3 regions of the Paenibacillus violae genome follow, and region 3 is predicted to be linked to each of the others. Evidence: riboswitches for the same ligand, from Rfam matches in the RefSeq annotation. Region 3 holds a riboswitch; each other region holds the start of a gene.
The links. Region 3 has a riboswitch for cyclic di-GMP ahead of RQP52_RS24145 (hypothetical protein). Riboswitches for the same ligand answer to the same signal wherever they lie in the genome.
Positions count from the first base shown of each region.

Region 1: linked by a shared signal. The riboswitch ahead of RQP52_RS25910 (putative bifunctional diguanylate cyclase/phosphodiesterase) and the one ahead of RQP52_RS24145 (hypothetical protein) in region 3 are both predicted to bind cyclic di-GMP.
Region 2: linked by a shared signal. The riboswitch ahead of RQP52_RS31550 (PilZ domain-containing protein) and the one ahead of RQP52_RS24145 (hypothetical protein) in region 3 are both predicted to bind cyclic di-GMP.

Region 1 is NZ_JAWCUD010000010.1:251,340-255,882, forward strand. Features, by position in the region: gene RQP52_RS25895 (S-layer homology domain-containing protein) at 1-128, shown strand, start outside; gene RQP52_RS25900 (hypothetical protein) at 263-424, opposite strand; gene ilvA (threonine ammonia-lyase IlvA) at 597-1,853, shown strand; cyclic di-GMP riboswitch class I at 1,924-2,012, shown strand; gene RQP52_RS25910 (putative bifunctional diguanylate cyclase/phosphodiesterase) at 2,099-3,628, shown strand; gene RQP52_RS25915 (BMP family lipoprotein) at 3,894-4,543, shown strand, end outside.
Region 2 is NZ_JAWCUD010000015.1:23,343-27,885, reverse strand. Features, by position in the region: gene prfA (peptide chain release factor 1) at 1-382, opposite strand, end outside; gene ychF (redox-regulated ATPase YchF) at 415-1,515, opposite strand; gene RQP52_RS31550 (PilZ domain-containing protein) at 1,594-2,340, opposite strand; cyclic di-GMP riboswitch class I at 2,422-2,509, opposite strand; gene tadA (tRNA adenosine(34) deaminase TadA) at 2,743-3,246, shown strand; tRNA gene RQP52_RS31540 (tRNA-Arg) at 3,610-3,683, shown strand; gene RQP52_RS31535 (stalk domain-containing protein) at 3,734-4,543, opposite strand, start outside.
Region 3 is NZ_JAWCUD010000009.1:217,356-221,898, reverse strand. Features, by position in the region: gene RQP52_RS24155 (ABC transporter ATP-binding protein) at 1-201, shown strand, start outside; gene RQP52_RS24150 (MDR family MFS transporter) at 419-1,645, shown strand; cyclic di-GMP riboswitch class I at 1,746-1,839, shown strand; gene RQP52_RS24145 (hypothetical protein) at 1,943-2,242, shown strand; gene RQP52_RS24140 (exopolyphosphatase) at 2,373-3,287, shown strand; gene gloA2 (SMU1112c/YaeR family gloxylase I-like metalloprotein) at 3,358-3,756, shown strand; gene RQP52_RS24130 (copper amine oxidase N-terminal domain-containing protein) at 3,949-4,543, opposite strand, start outside.

The sequences.
Region 1 (4,543 bases), on a different contig from region 3:
TTATGTCCCTCAACGATGGTAAGTTTGCGCCGCAACAAGAAGTGTCAAGGGCACAAGCAGCAAGCGCGTTTTACCGTTTCTTGCAGAAACGGGCGGAGCTGCAAGATCAGCCACGTTACTACTACTAGGAAGCCGGTATGAGGATCATAGTTCCCCAATAGTGCGAGATTCGCGTGGTCATTACCGTATATACTGAAAAAAAGGCTATCTTACAGGTCATAGACCCGCAAGATAGCCCTTTCTTCACGCGCTTATTCATGTTCTAAAACATTGGAAATACATAATGAACTAAGAAATATAGAACTCCGAAGATGATGATGATGTAAGCTGCATACTTAATGAAGGTGGAAGCTACTAAACTGGAATCCGATTTTTTCTCTACATGGCGTTCTTCAATGTCAATATTACGTGGTTGTGTCGACATAGCAATCACTCCCTTATAAAGTATCTTGCTAGTTAATACCCGCCATATTTTGGAGTGAAACATCAGCATTCATAAAATGTTCCAATAATATTTTCTTACAGGCGCTCCTCAGTGTGCTACAATAATCTTTAAAATTTATTACGCATATTGGAGAGAAAGGAAGTAAGAGAAAATGGTTGTTTCCGGAAAAGTAGGTTTGGAAGAAATTATTAGGGCCAATCATGTGCTCAGCAAGGTGATCGAACCATCGCCTCTGCAACGCAATGAGCTGCTCTCTAACTTGTATGAATGTAACGTTTATTTGAAACGTGAAGATATGCAGGTCGTTCGTTCTTTTAAAATTCGCGGAGCGTACAATGTGATCCAAAGTTTGACCCCGGAAGAACGCGAAGCGGGAGTCGTGTGCGCAAGCGCAGGCAATCACGCACAAGGCGTTGCTTACTCTTGTAAGCAGTTGGGAATTGAAGGGAAAATCTTCATGCCAACGACGACGCCAAGGCAAAAAATCTCGCAGGTGAAGTTGTTTGGCGGATCTTTTGTAGAAGTGATTCTGACAGGGGATTCTTTCGATGATTCATCTAATCACGCCAAGGCCTACTGTGCCAAAGAAAATAAGGTGTTCATTCACCCTTTTGATGATATTCGCACGATCGCGGGACAAGGGACTGTCGGTCTGGAAATTATGAATCAGATGTCCGATACGCCTGACTTTATTTTTGCCACCATCGGGGGCGGCGGTCTTGTAGCTGGTGTAGCGACTTATGTGGACAGCGTTTCCCCGCGTACCAAGATTATTGGCGTTGAGCCAGAGGGCGCTGCAAGTATGCAGGAGTCGCTCAAGCAGGGCAAAGTCGTTACTTTGTCTACGATTGAGAAATTTGTAGACGGTGCAGCTGTGAAGCAGGTAGGCGAGCTTACCTTTGATATTTGCAAAGAAAAGTTGGACGATATTGTTGTTATTCCTTCAGGGAAGGAATGCACGACGATTCTGGAGCTTTACAACAACAACGCCATCGTGATTGAGCCAGCAGGGGCTCTGCCTGTTGCGGCGCTTGATGCTTACCGGGATCAAATTCGCGGCAAAAACGTAGTTTGTATCATCAGCGGTGGTAATAATGACATAGACCGGATGCAGCAAATCAAAGAAAGATCGCTCGTGTACGAGGGCTTGAAACATTATTTCATCCTCAATTTCCCTCAGCGTGCAGGCGCTTTGCGTGAATTTCTGGAGGAAGTTTTGGGGCCGACCGACGATATTACCCGGTTTGAGTATACGAAAAAGAACAATCGGGATGATGCTCCAGCACTAGTCGGCATCGAGCTGAAGAATAAAGATGATTATGAGGGTCTTATTGAACGTTTGTCCCGCAAGGACTATGATTATATCGAGATCAATAAAGATCCCAAACTTTTTAATTTGCTAATTTAACTAAAAATAGCCAGAGTAGAAAAAATTGTGATATAGTTAAATAGTCCTGCTTTTTCTTTGTTTACCTGAATATTGTAAAAGGCAAACTTGCCGAAAGGTAAGGACGCAAAGCTCCGGGTCTTAGGTTGCCGCCGCAACGATGATGGCTGGGCTGCCGAGAGGAGCAGTTTACCGATACAGGTACGCCTACGGCTATTCCAAATGGAATAGCCTTTTTTGATGACCGGAATGGAGGTTCCCCCCGAATGAGAAGCCTTTTTTTAAAGTGGATTCAACAGATGAAAGATCAGGAGCTCCGCTATGTGGGCATCCTTGGTTTCTTTCTGCTGACGGCTAATCTACTTGCTGCTGCTTCTTTTACATTTACCCCGAAGATGATAGTGTTCGTCCTCATTCAAGCACTTATTTGCTTCTTTTTTGCCATTCGCATCCGTCACCTGCGGCTTAACAGCATCGAACAGGAGGAGAAGAGTAAGCAACTGGCTTACTTGGCTTACCATGATACATTAACGGGATTGCCGAATCGACGGCTGTTCGAGGACCGCTTAAAGCGCGTGCTCCTTCATGCTCAGCGCTATGACCAGCTTGCTGCAGTTGTATTTCTTGACATGGATAGATTCAAGGAGGTTAATGATTCCTATGGCCATGCCTCTGGTGATCAGCTCATTCGACTGGCAGCGGAGAGATTGTTAGGCTGTCTGCGTGGTTCGGATACGGTGTATCGGCAGGGTGGCGACGAGTTTATTATTTTGCTTGAATCTTTTACCAAACCGGAAGACGTCCGAGCAGTGGCTATGCGCATTCAAAATGTCTTGGATGAACCCTTTATCCTGGATGGAAAAACCGTTACGATAACCGCTAGTATGGGAATTGCATTATATCCGCTAGACGGCACTAAGCCCGAACAGCTTCTTCAGCGTGCAGATGAAGCGATGTACGAGGCCAAAAACCATGAGAATAGCCGCTTCCAGTTCTATGCGTCAGACATTGATACGATGGTGAAGAGCAAAGCTCACATGGAGAACGAGCTGCGCTTGGCTTTAGAGCAGGAACAGTTCGAATTACGGTATCAGCCGCAATATGAAATCGCAGGCCGCAAGCTCATCGGCATGGAGATCAGCCTCTACTGGGAGAAGGGGGCTAAGCAGCTTAGCAAGCTCATGGATTGGCGGAAAGCAGCGGATGAACTGGGATTCATGGTGCCTATCGGCAAGTGGGCGTTTCAGACCGCGTGCAGGCAGATGAGAGACTGGCAGAAGGCCGGTCAAGAGCCGCTCCGAATGACGTTCACCATTAAATCTTCGCAGTTTAAAGATGATCATTTTATTGCCCATATAGCTGATGTGCTGCAAGAAACAGGTATCGATCCCAGTCTGGTCGAGCTGGACCTTACGGAGAGCATCACGTCTTCCAACGTGCAAGAAGCAAGCAAGAAGCTGACGATGCTGAAAAAGCTTGGCGTACGCATTGCCATGGATGACTTGTGTACGGGGCTTTTTACACGAAGCGGGCTGGAAGGTATGCCACTGGATAGTGTGAAGCTGGACAGCACGCTGATCAGAGACCTTGTCGATGATGACGAAAATCAACTGCTTGCAGCTGCTATCGTTCGGATGGCCCACCGATTAGGGTTAAAGTTAATTGCGAAAGGTGTCGAAACGGAAGAGCAATTCGAATACCTGAAATTTCTGCAATGTACGGAGGTGCAAGGAAAACTGTTCAGCAATCCGCTATCCTCCGATCAATTCCTGACATTGATGACCATAAAAAATTAAAAATAGGTCATCTAGATTTTATTGACCGGCGGTAGTATAATAAATAATTGGGGCTTAAAACCTATATTGTGGGGCTTTACAAAAAGACCATGTCAACTTGGTTAACATCACGAATTATGATCATTTGCTGCAGGATTGCTTTTCACTTAAGTTGCAAAGTGATACACTCGGTCTATGATCAGACATACATAATTTAACTGATTCTGGTCAACCTAGAATGTGGGATTTAAGGTACAATTTTAAATTTATTTTGGGGGTAAAGATGATGAAAAAAGTATTCACAACAGCGTTAATGGCTGTCACTGTTTCCGCGGTTGCTTTGACAGGTTGCGGTGCCAAAAAAGAAGAAACAAAACCGGCCGCTTCCGCTTCACCAGCAGCAAGTAGCGCAGCATCCGCAGCACCAAGCAACAACAGCGGCAAAGATTTCAAAATCGGCATGGTCACAGACATTGGCGGCGTAAATGATAAATCTTTTAACCAAAGCGCATGGGAAGGTTTGCAACAATTGAAAAAATCAACTGGCGTAAACGTGAAGAACCTGGAAAGTAAAAGCGATGCGGACTATACGCCGAACTTGAACCAATTCGTAAAAGACGGCTATAACTTGACTTGGGGTATTGGCTTCTTGATGGGTGACGCGCTTAAAACGGTTGCAACTCAAAACCCGAATGCTAAACTTGCGATTATTGATAACGTTGTAGAAGCTCCAAACGTAGAATCCGTAACATTCTCCGAGCAAGAAGGTTCCTACCTTGTAGGTGTGGTTGCAGGTCTTACGACAAAATCCAACAAAATCGGCTTCGTTGGCGGTATCGACATCCCGGTTATCAAACGCTTTGAAGCTGGTTTCGTTGCCGGCGTGAAAGCTGTTAACCCAAATGCTAAAATTCAAATCAACTACACAGGCGCGTT
Region 2 (4,543 bases), on a different contig from region 3:
CCGCGAACAGCGCTGCCTCATCGCCGCCTGCCGCTCCACGGATTTCAACGATGACGTTTTTGTCATCATTCGGATCTTTTGGCATCATAAGGATTCTGAGTTGTTCTTCCAGATTAGCCGATTGCTCGCTAAGCTCTTCGATCTCCATTTTCACCATTTCACGCATTTCATCATCCAGCTTCTCGTTCTGCATCGCTTTCGCGTCTGCCAGCTGCTCGCTTACGCTCTTATATTCATTATAAGCATCGTAGGCTTCCTGAAGATCAGATTGTTCCTTCGAATACTCTCTAAGCTTCTTGGTGTCACTCGTCACATCCGGGTCACACAGTAGCTCACTTAATTTATCATAGCGGTCCACAATGGACTGAAGTCGATCCAACATAACGGATCACTCCTTTCTTTATTTTTTATTCATTAAACATTAAATCGGAAATGCATAACGTCGCCGTCATTCACCACGTACTCTTTACCTTCCAGGCGTACTTGCCCTTTTTCTTTCGCACCATTCATGGAGCCAGCTGTTACCAAATCCGTATAAGATACAACCTCGGCACGAATAAATCCACGCTCGAAATCGGTATGAATCACACCAGCCGCTTGAGGAGCTTTCGTTCCTTTGCGGATCGTCCAAGCTCTTACTTCCTGCACCCCAGCTGTAAAATACGTATACAAGCCAAGTTTGCGATAAGCTGCTTTAATCAATCTATTCAAGCCGGACTCTTGAAGTCCCAACTCTTCGAGGAACATTGCTTTTTCTTCATCTTCGAGCTCAGCAATCTCGGATTCCACCTTCGCGCTGATCGAAACAACTTCGTTGTTTTCTTTCGCCGCGTATTCTTGAACGATTTTGACGAATGGATTCTCATCCGCAGTTGATACTTCGTCTTCACTCACGTTGGCCGCATAAAGAACCGGCTTCATTGTCAACAAGTGAAGGTCGCGAACGAGCAGCTTCTCATCATCGCTCAAATCAATGCTACGCGCTGGCAGATCGTTATAAAGAGCTTCCTTGATGCGTTCCAAACACTCAACCTCAGCAACAACTTTCTTGTCGCCGCCTTTCAGGTTTTTGCGGGAGCGCTCGATCTTTTTCTCAACGGACTCAATGTCAGCCAAAATCAATTCGAGATTAATCGTCTCGATATCGCCAATCGGATCTACTTTACCGGAGACGTGCGTAATATTATCATCCTCAAAACAACGGACAACATGCACAATGGCATCCACTTCACGAATGTGTGCCAAAAATTTATTTCCAAGCCCTTCGCCTTTGCTCGCGCCCTTCACTAAACCCGCAATATCAACGAATTCGAAGGCTGTCGGAACAATGCTCTTAGGGACAATCATCTCTACCAGCTTGTGCAATCTCTCGTCCGGTACTTCAACTACCCCAACATTCGGATCTATCGTACAGAACGGATAGTTTGCAGATTCTGCCCCCGCCTGTGTAATTGCATTAAACAATGTCGATTTTCCTACGTTCGGTAGACCGACGATACCTGCTTTCAAAGCCATCGTAGTTACAACTCCTTAATTTTCGAAAATCATCCTTCTTATTATATAGTACTTGGAACGCAAAAAAAAGCCTGTAGGCTACTGATTAGCCGCAGACTTTTTTTCCAGTGCTTTTTTTGTTTCATTTTCCTGCTTCTGAATGTAGTACGTTTCAATCTGATTTTTTAAAATAAATCCGCGCAGCGCGTTCGTTTTCTCTTCTGGGATGCTAACAAAACTAGCACCGTAATAGTAGCCGTCATTCGTTTTTTCTTGCCGAACAATTTCCATTGTACATGGCACCAAAAAGCCCAAAATTAACTCCACTTCCAATTGGGAATTCTTTTGAATGACTTTTTCTAGCATAGCATTTTCACTGATCGTAAATCCTAAACCATTAACAGATAGATTTTTGATAGAGAATCGGATCGGTGTTTCAAAATGATGTTTGAGTTTCTTGTTTCTGTCTTGGAGCGCGAAAAGCAGCCCTTCATTCTTCACATCAACGCGAGGGAACTCCCGCTTTTCCGTGAACTTCCTGCGATTTTCAGGAGGATTCAGAACAATCAACGAGCCCTGGTCCTTGGCCACAACCACGGTATCCATAACAAACAGCCCGGATTTCGTATACACCGTCATTTTACACTTATCTCCCAGCGCAAAAACATGATATTCCGGAAGCTCCACTTCAATGATGTCACCTAGTGCATAGGTCAACACGCCAGTGGCTACGAAATCTTCCTTGCTCAGCATCGCCTTGCTGTCAATCATTACATCAGCGTCGTACCCTTCCTTGCTGCCATAAAACTTAGCAGATTTTTGTTTGCTAACCACTTTGTCGATCAACCCTCCCCGCGTTCCAATAAAAAAATAGACTGCCCCTGCGCCGGGAACAGCCTATTACCTCAACCTAAAAAAGCATCGATTTTCGGTAACCAGGCTGTCGTAGTTCCATAGGAACCGTAGACCCTCGGCTTTGCGTCCTTACCTTTCGGCAAGTTTGCCATTATCGAACCTTGCAAATGAATTGTCATGCTTTGTCGTACAATATCGTGTTATATGGTCTAAAAGACCTAAGTTATCTTTCATTATACGGATGGATTTCCCTATTATCAACTAATTCTCTTGCATACATCTGGTATTTGTTGTATGAATGTTAAAAGAAATAAATATCCACAACTTTTTGAGTTATACACATTGTTATCCACAGGTTGTTAACAACGAATATTTGTTCGATCCTTTGTTCACATGTGGATAAGATTATTTTTAGTGAGGTGTCCCCCTGTGGATGAATATAGTGAACATATCCCATGGATGAAAGCGGCCATAGAGGAAGCACGTAAAGCCGAAGCCATTCGTGAGGTGCCGATTGGTGCCGTTGTTGTACATCAAGGGGAAATTATCGGCCGCGGCTACAATCTTCGTGAAACGACGCTGGATCCGCTTGCTCACGCTGAAATGATCGCTATTAAGCAAGCCAGTGAGCATTTGCAAGCGTGGCGCTTGCTCGACTGCAAGCTCTACGTCACGCTGGAGCCTTGCCCGATGTGTGCAGGAGCGATTGTTCAGGCACGCGTTCCACAGGTGATCTACGGCACAACCGATCCCAAGGCCGGCTGCGCGGGAACGTTGATGAACTTGCTGCAGGAGGACCGGTTCAACCACCGGGTCGATGTGGTCAGCGGCGTGCTGCAAGAGGAGTGCGCGACGATGCTGACGCAGTTTTTCCGCAAGCTGCGCGGGAAGGAATAGCCGTTCGCGTTCGACGTTAGGCATTGGCGCGCTGGGTGCGAGCGTTAGCTTCCTTCGTAAGTGGACGCCTCGCATTGATATGCGAAAGGGTACTATGATCCCCTATTCGCCGGATATTAAGCACTTCAGCGAGGAGAGGGAACTGTGATCCGCTATTTTAGCACTTCTAGCCGAAATCTTGGCTAATTAGGCTAAATAGAGTCCTGTAGTTCCGTCTGAACCCTGGAAGTCTTCGTTTTGGCTCAAATAGTGCCCTGTAGTTCCCCAACGCACGATGCATTTAGCTAAATTCAACTAGTAGTTAAATCTTGCCACTCAAAGGTTGCGCCATATAAGGCTTCGTGCTATCATAATCTTTGCCATGCGCCCGTAGCTCAGCAGGATAGAGCAACAGTTTCCTAAACTGTAGGCCGGATGTTCGAATCATCTCGGGCGCGTATACAACAAAACGCCAGTTAACGGTATAAGCCGTTGGCTGGCGTTTTTTTCAATCCTCCGGACAGTTGTTTTCCTTTAAAGCTTTTTTCATATTTTCTTTTAATTTATCTGCATAGCCAGTAATATCACCAGAATGATTGCCAAGATTTGCGTTGTACTGATTTACTTCATTGTTTATCTGCTCTGTGTAAAGGGCGATAATCCTCTGACAGGCTGGACCTGCAACTGGCGATTTTGACACAGGCAGCGGTGTAGGCGTTGGTTGAGGTTTATTGGGAACAGATACATCCGTTGTATTATCTACACGCTGAGAGTTCCAAGTCTTCATAAAATGGTATTCTGATAGGTTGTCCTTACTGCTCTTACTAAACTCCTCAGCATTTGATCGTTTGACTGTAACAAAGTTTGTAACCAAGTTATTATAAATAATGCTTACTATCATTGAATCTACGGGTGAATTAACCAAAAAACCGGAGAGTGCAATGATATGATCGTTATCTGCACTAGTATCATTTGATATTTCTAAATCTACTTTTAAATATAAGCCATACTCATTATAGATAAGCTGGACATTTTTCCCCTGAAATTCTTTAGCTTTCTCATTTAATGACGGAATAGTAGCTGCAAAATCTTTCATTGCGTTATCTTCCTTTACTTGAGGAAATGCAAAATCAACTGTGTACTTCTCAGCATCCCACGTCACCGATGCCCCGGTTTGTTTCAATAGGTACAACGGCACAACAGTTCTGCCATCTTGTATAGTAGCAGGCACATCCTCAGCTTGAAGCTCCTTCCCCCCGAATAAAACCTTCACGATTGGAGCCCCCTTGTAGTCACCATGAAGGCCCGCTGCATGAAC
Region 3 (4,543 bases):
ATATTCGTAACTCACCATATTGAAGAAATTCTACCTGTTTTTAATCAAACCTTATTGATTCGTCGTGGTGAGGTATTCGCAAAAGGGCTGTCGCGCCATGTATTGACAAGTGAAGGTTTGTCCTCTTTCTTTGAGACGGAGGTTGAAGTGAAATGGCAGCGAGAACGCCCATGGCTTTCGATTCCTGCCAGTGATCAGTGATGCGTGAACGTTCTAAGGGCACTTTCGATATAGAAGTGCTTAATTCTAGGCCACAAAACATGATTAAAACGGGCTTCCCATGCGACTTTGGGGAGTCCTTTTTTTATTCGACAAAAACATATAATAAAGGACACGAACTACCGTTTTTCGTGTATAATGAGTTCTTGATCTCATTTCTTAACCTTTGGTAAATTATCAGCGAGAGGAGTTCTGACAGATGAATCGATTACGTGGTTTTCTTGGTTCGTATCATCCGATTGTACATACGTTAATTTTGGGAACGGTCATGGCCAGAGCGGCGTCTTCCATGAGTCTGCCTTTTCTGGCGATTTACTTAGCTAAACATACGTCGATGAGCGCAGTAATGATTGGGGTCGTAATTGGAATGGGAGCCTTGGCAGGAACAGTCGGAGGTTTTATCGGCGGTAATTTATCGGACCGATTCGGCCGACGCATTATCATGCTCGCTGCACTTTTTGGATGGGCGGTTGTGTTTGTAGGTTTTAGTATCGTGAAACTACCGGTTTTGTTCATGATGCTGAACATGCTGAACGGCTTGTGCCGCTCCTTCTACGAACCGGTCTCGCAAGCCTTGATGGCGGATTTGACCGAGCCGGCCAAGCGACTCAGTGTGTTTTCAATGAGATACATGGCCATCAATGTTGGTGTTGCTGTAGGACCTTTATTGGGTGCTTTTTTTGCAACAATGGACGGAGCACTGCCGTTTCTACTCACTGGAATCGTATATTTTATCTATGCGGTTACCCTCTACGTTCTCCTTATCGTTTTTGGTATTAAGCAAATAGAAGGGGAGAAGAAACAACCTGTTACGTTTGTCTCTGCATTGCGGGTTATTCAACGTGATGTCACGTTTCGCTATTTTATTCTTGGCGGAATTATAGGGGCTATTGGCTACTCGCAAGTCATGGTGACACTATCGCAATATTTGGAGCAGAACTTCACTGAAGGTGTTAAAATGTTTGCTGTCCTCATGAGTGTCAATGCCATTGTGGTAATTGCGATGCAAATACCGCTTACACGGATTTCTGATAAGTACTCGCCACTTGTAGCGATTATTTTAGGAAATTTGATGTTTGCGTTAGGCGATATCGGTTTTGCATTCTCGCATTCGTTAGTACCCATGATTATTTCCATGGCGATTTTTACACTAGGAGAAATATTGAATTACCCCGCGGCCAACATGCTGATTGATAAGCTGGCACCGGAACATATGCGCGGTACTTATTTTGGTGCACAAACGTTAACCAACGTAGGTCATTTTATGGGACCTTGGGTTGGCGGCTTTCTGCTCGTAGCGTATGGGGGCACTGCACTTTATCTGGTCATCGCCTTTGTAACCCTTGCGGGATCTCTCTTTTATTGGAAAGGTGCCAATAATCTACAAGCACTGCCCAAAAATAGGTCGAAAAAAGAAGTTTTTTGATAAATAATGCAAAATTAGTTCTTGCGAACTATACGATTTCAAAAGAACTTCCCTTATTCTTGAGAGTGTAGTTATTTCTTGTAAAAGACTTCACAACACATCTCGACAATGGCAAAACTGACGAAAGTCAGTGACGCAAAGCTACAGGGGCTACCTTGTTCATGAATCGGACTCGTTGCCAGCCAGCTGCCGAACGATTGGGTATTCAACTTAGATCCCCTCCGATCGGTACACTATGGTGGGGTTTTTCTCTGTCATAACTTTCATAAACTATGGATAAAAGGAGGACCAAGCAGCATGCAGTCTGATTTACATGAAGAGCAAAAAGTAACATCACTTTGCGGCAATCATGTTGCCCGTTTGGTGCCATCCTCGGATGGACCAAAGCTATTGATTAATTTAGAAGAGTACGCGCTTAATGAATCTTGCTGGGATGTTGAAATGTTTCAGGGGAGAAGCAACAGCATTTTGATTTTCTATTGGAAAGGTGAAGTTAAGCTTTCTGTGAAAATGCCTCCGATGCCGCAAATTGAAGCATTTATGACTAGACTCTACCAAATTTTAACTTCCAAATTAAGAACGGTTCAGCCCATATAGGCGAACTGTTTTTTTTTATCCCAAAAGCTCTAATGACAAAATGATTGTCACAAATCGACAGGTACTGATATAATGATACACATATTCATACATAGTTCTTAAGTACTAACTTCGTAGGGGGATTTGCGCTATGCGATTAATTACGCGTTCGGATTTTGACGGTTTAGTATGCGCAATGCTTTTCAAAAAGCTAAACATGGTCGATGAAATGAAATTCGTTCATCCCAAAGATATGCAGGATGGTCTGATCGAGGTTACCGAGAACGATATTTTGGCGAATGTGCCTTATGTTGCAGGTTGCGGATTATGGTTTGACCATCATTCCAGTGAACTTGAGCGGATGGGTGAGAAAGTAGCTTTCAAAGGGGAAACCCGTATTGCACCAAGCGCAGCACGCGTCGTATATGATTATTATGGTGGGCAAGAAACCTTTGGTGATATTGACGATATTATGCAAGGCGTAGATAAAGCGGATGCTGCACAATTCAGTAAAGAAGATATTTTGAATCCAACGGGTTGGGATTTATTATCGTTCATCATGGATGCCCGTACGGGTTTAGGACGCTACCGGGACTATCGAATTAGCAATTATCAACTAATGGAAGAGCTTGTGGATCACTGTGCAGTGATGACGGTCGATCAAATTATGGAGCTTCCGGACGTTAAGGAGCGGGTTGAACGGTATTATGAATTGGATGCTCTATACCGTGAAATGCTTGCAAAGCATACATATACAGAAAGAAATGTGATCATTACGGATCTTCGTGATGTGGAAACCATCTATCCTGGTAACCGTTTCATGGTTTACGCGCTTTATCCAGAGCAGAATGTATCCATTTGGATCGTGGACGGACGTAACAAACAAAATTGTGTATTTGCTTGTGGACACAGCATTGTGAACCGCACCTCTCAAACGAACATCGGGACTTTGATGCTCCAAAATGGTGGAGGCGGTCACCACGCAGCAGGTACGTGTCAGGTAGAATATGCGCAAGCAGAGAATATTTTGAAGAAAATTGTTGAAACGATGAGAGCAGACGGATAAAATAAGAATCGAGCCGCAGGATGGGTAATTCCCGGAATGCGGTTTATTTATGGAGTCGGGAGGCATGTTAGTGAAAATCGATCGCATTCATCATGTGGCCATTATTAGCTCGAATTACGAAAAGTCGAAGCATTTCTATGTTGATTTACTAGGAATGACGATCGTAAATGAGTTGTACCGGGCAGAACGTGATTCCTACAAGCTGGATTTGCGCATAGGAGAAACAGAGCAGCAGATTGAGTTGTTTTCGTTCCCTAATCCACCCTTAAGAGTGGATAGACCGGAAGCGCGAGGACTTCGACACTTGGCATTTGTAGTTGGAAATATGGACGAAAGCGTCAAGGAACTAGAGAGCAAGGGAATTGCGGTTGAACCGGTACGAATTGATCCCATAACAGGTGATCGGTATACGTTTTTTGCAGACCCAGATGGACTCCCGTTAGAGTTGGTGGAACATGCCGAACGATGATTTATCAAAAAATGAGCAAAAAACAAAATTAGGATTTGCAATAGGATGCCTATGGAGTATTCTGCTGTCTATTCCGCTTTGGGCCATAATCATATGGCTATTGATGAAAAAATAAATCCCTCAAACGCTCGACTGAACAGGGTCGGATTAGCGGTTGGGGGATTTTTTTTGTTGGCTATTGGTGGTATAAAACTAGTAAACGTTGATGCGTCGTATAATTCCGTTTAGGCTGTCATAAATCACGATGTTACCATGATGATCGATAGTAAAAAGGAAACTGCCCTTGAAGCTTAAAGCGCCAGGACCATTAACTTGATCGGTAATGGATTTACCATCAATGATTTTATCATTTTCGGCGGGCTGCTCATAGGTTTGTGTTTTCGGATCATATAAACCCTTGTTATAGGTCAAAAGAGCAACATTAGTGTACTCATCCATTTTACCAGCAACATCAACTTGATAAACCTTAGTAGTATCTGAAATGTAGAAATATCCATTCCTCGATGAGGCTCCTGTTATTTGATCCAAATTAACACTCGCTACCTCAGTAATAGTGCCGTCCAAGTTAACCTTGCTGATTTTTTTATTCGTTTTATCAAGGAGATACATTTTCCCGTCTGTGTTTAAAGAAACGTAACTTGCCTTCTTATCAGGTAGGAGTCCAATTACTTTACTCTCGTTCGGTACCTGAAAGTCGAATACTTTCCCCAAAAATACATTGCTGTAGTAAAAGTGATCTTGATCTAAAAACGAGATAAAATTGTTTTCTTCATTCATGGAACTTTCT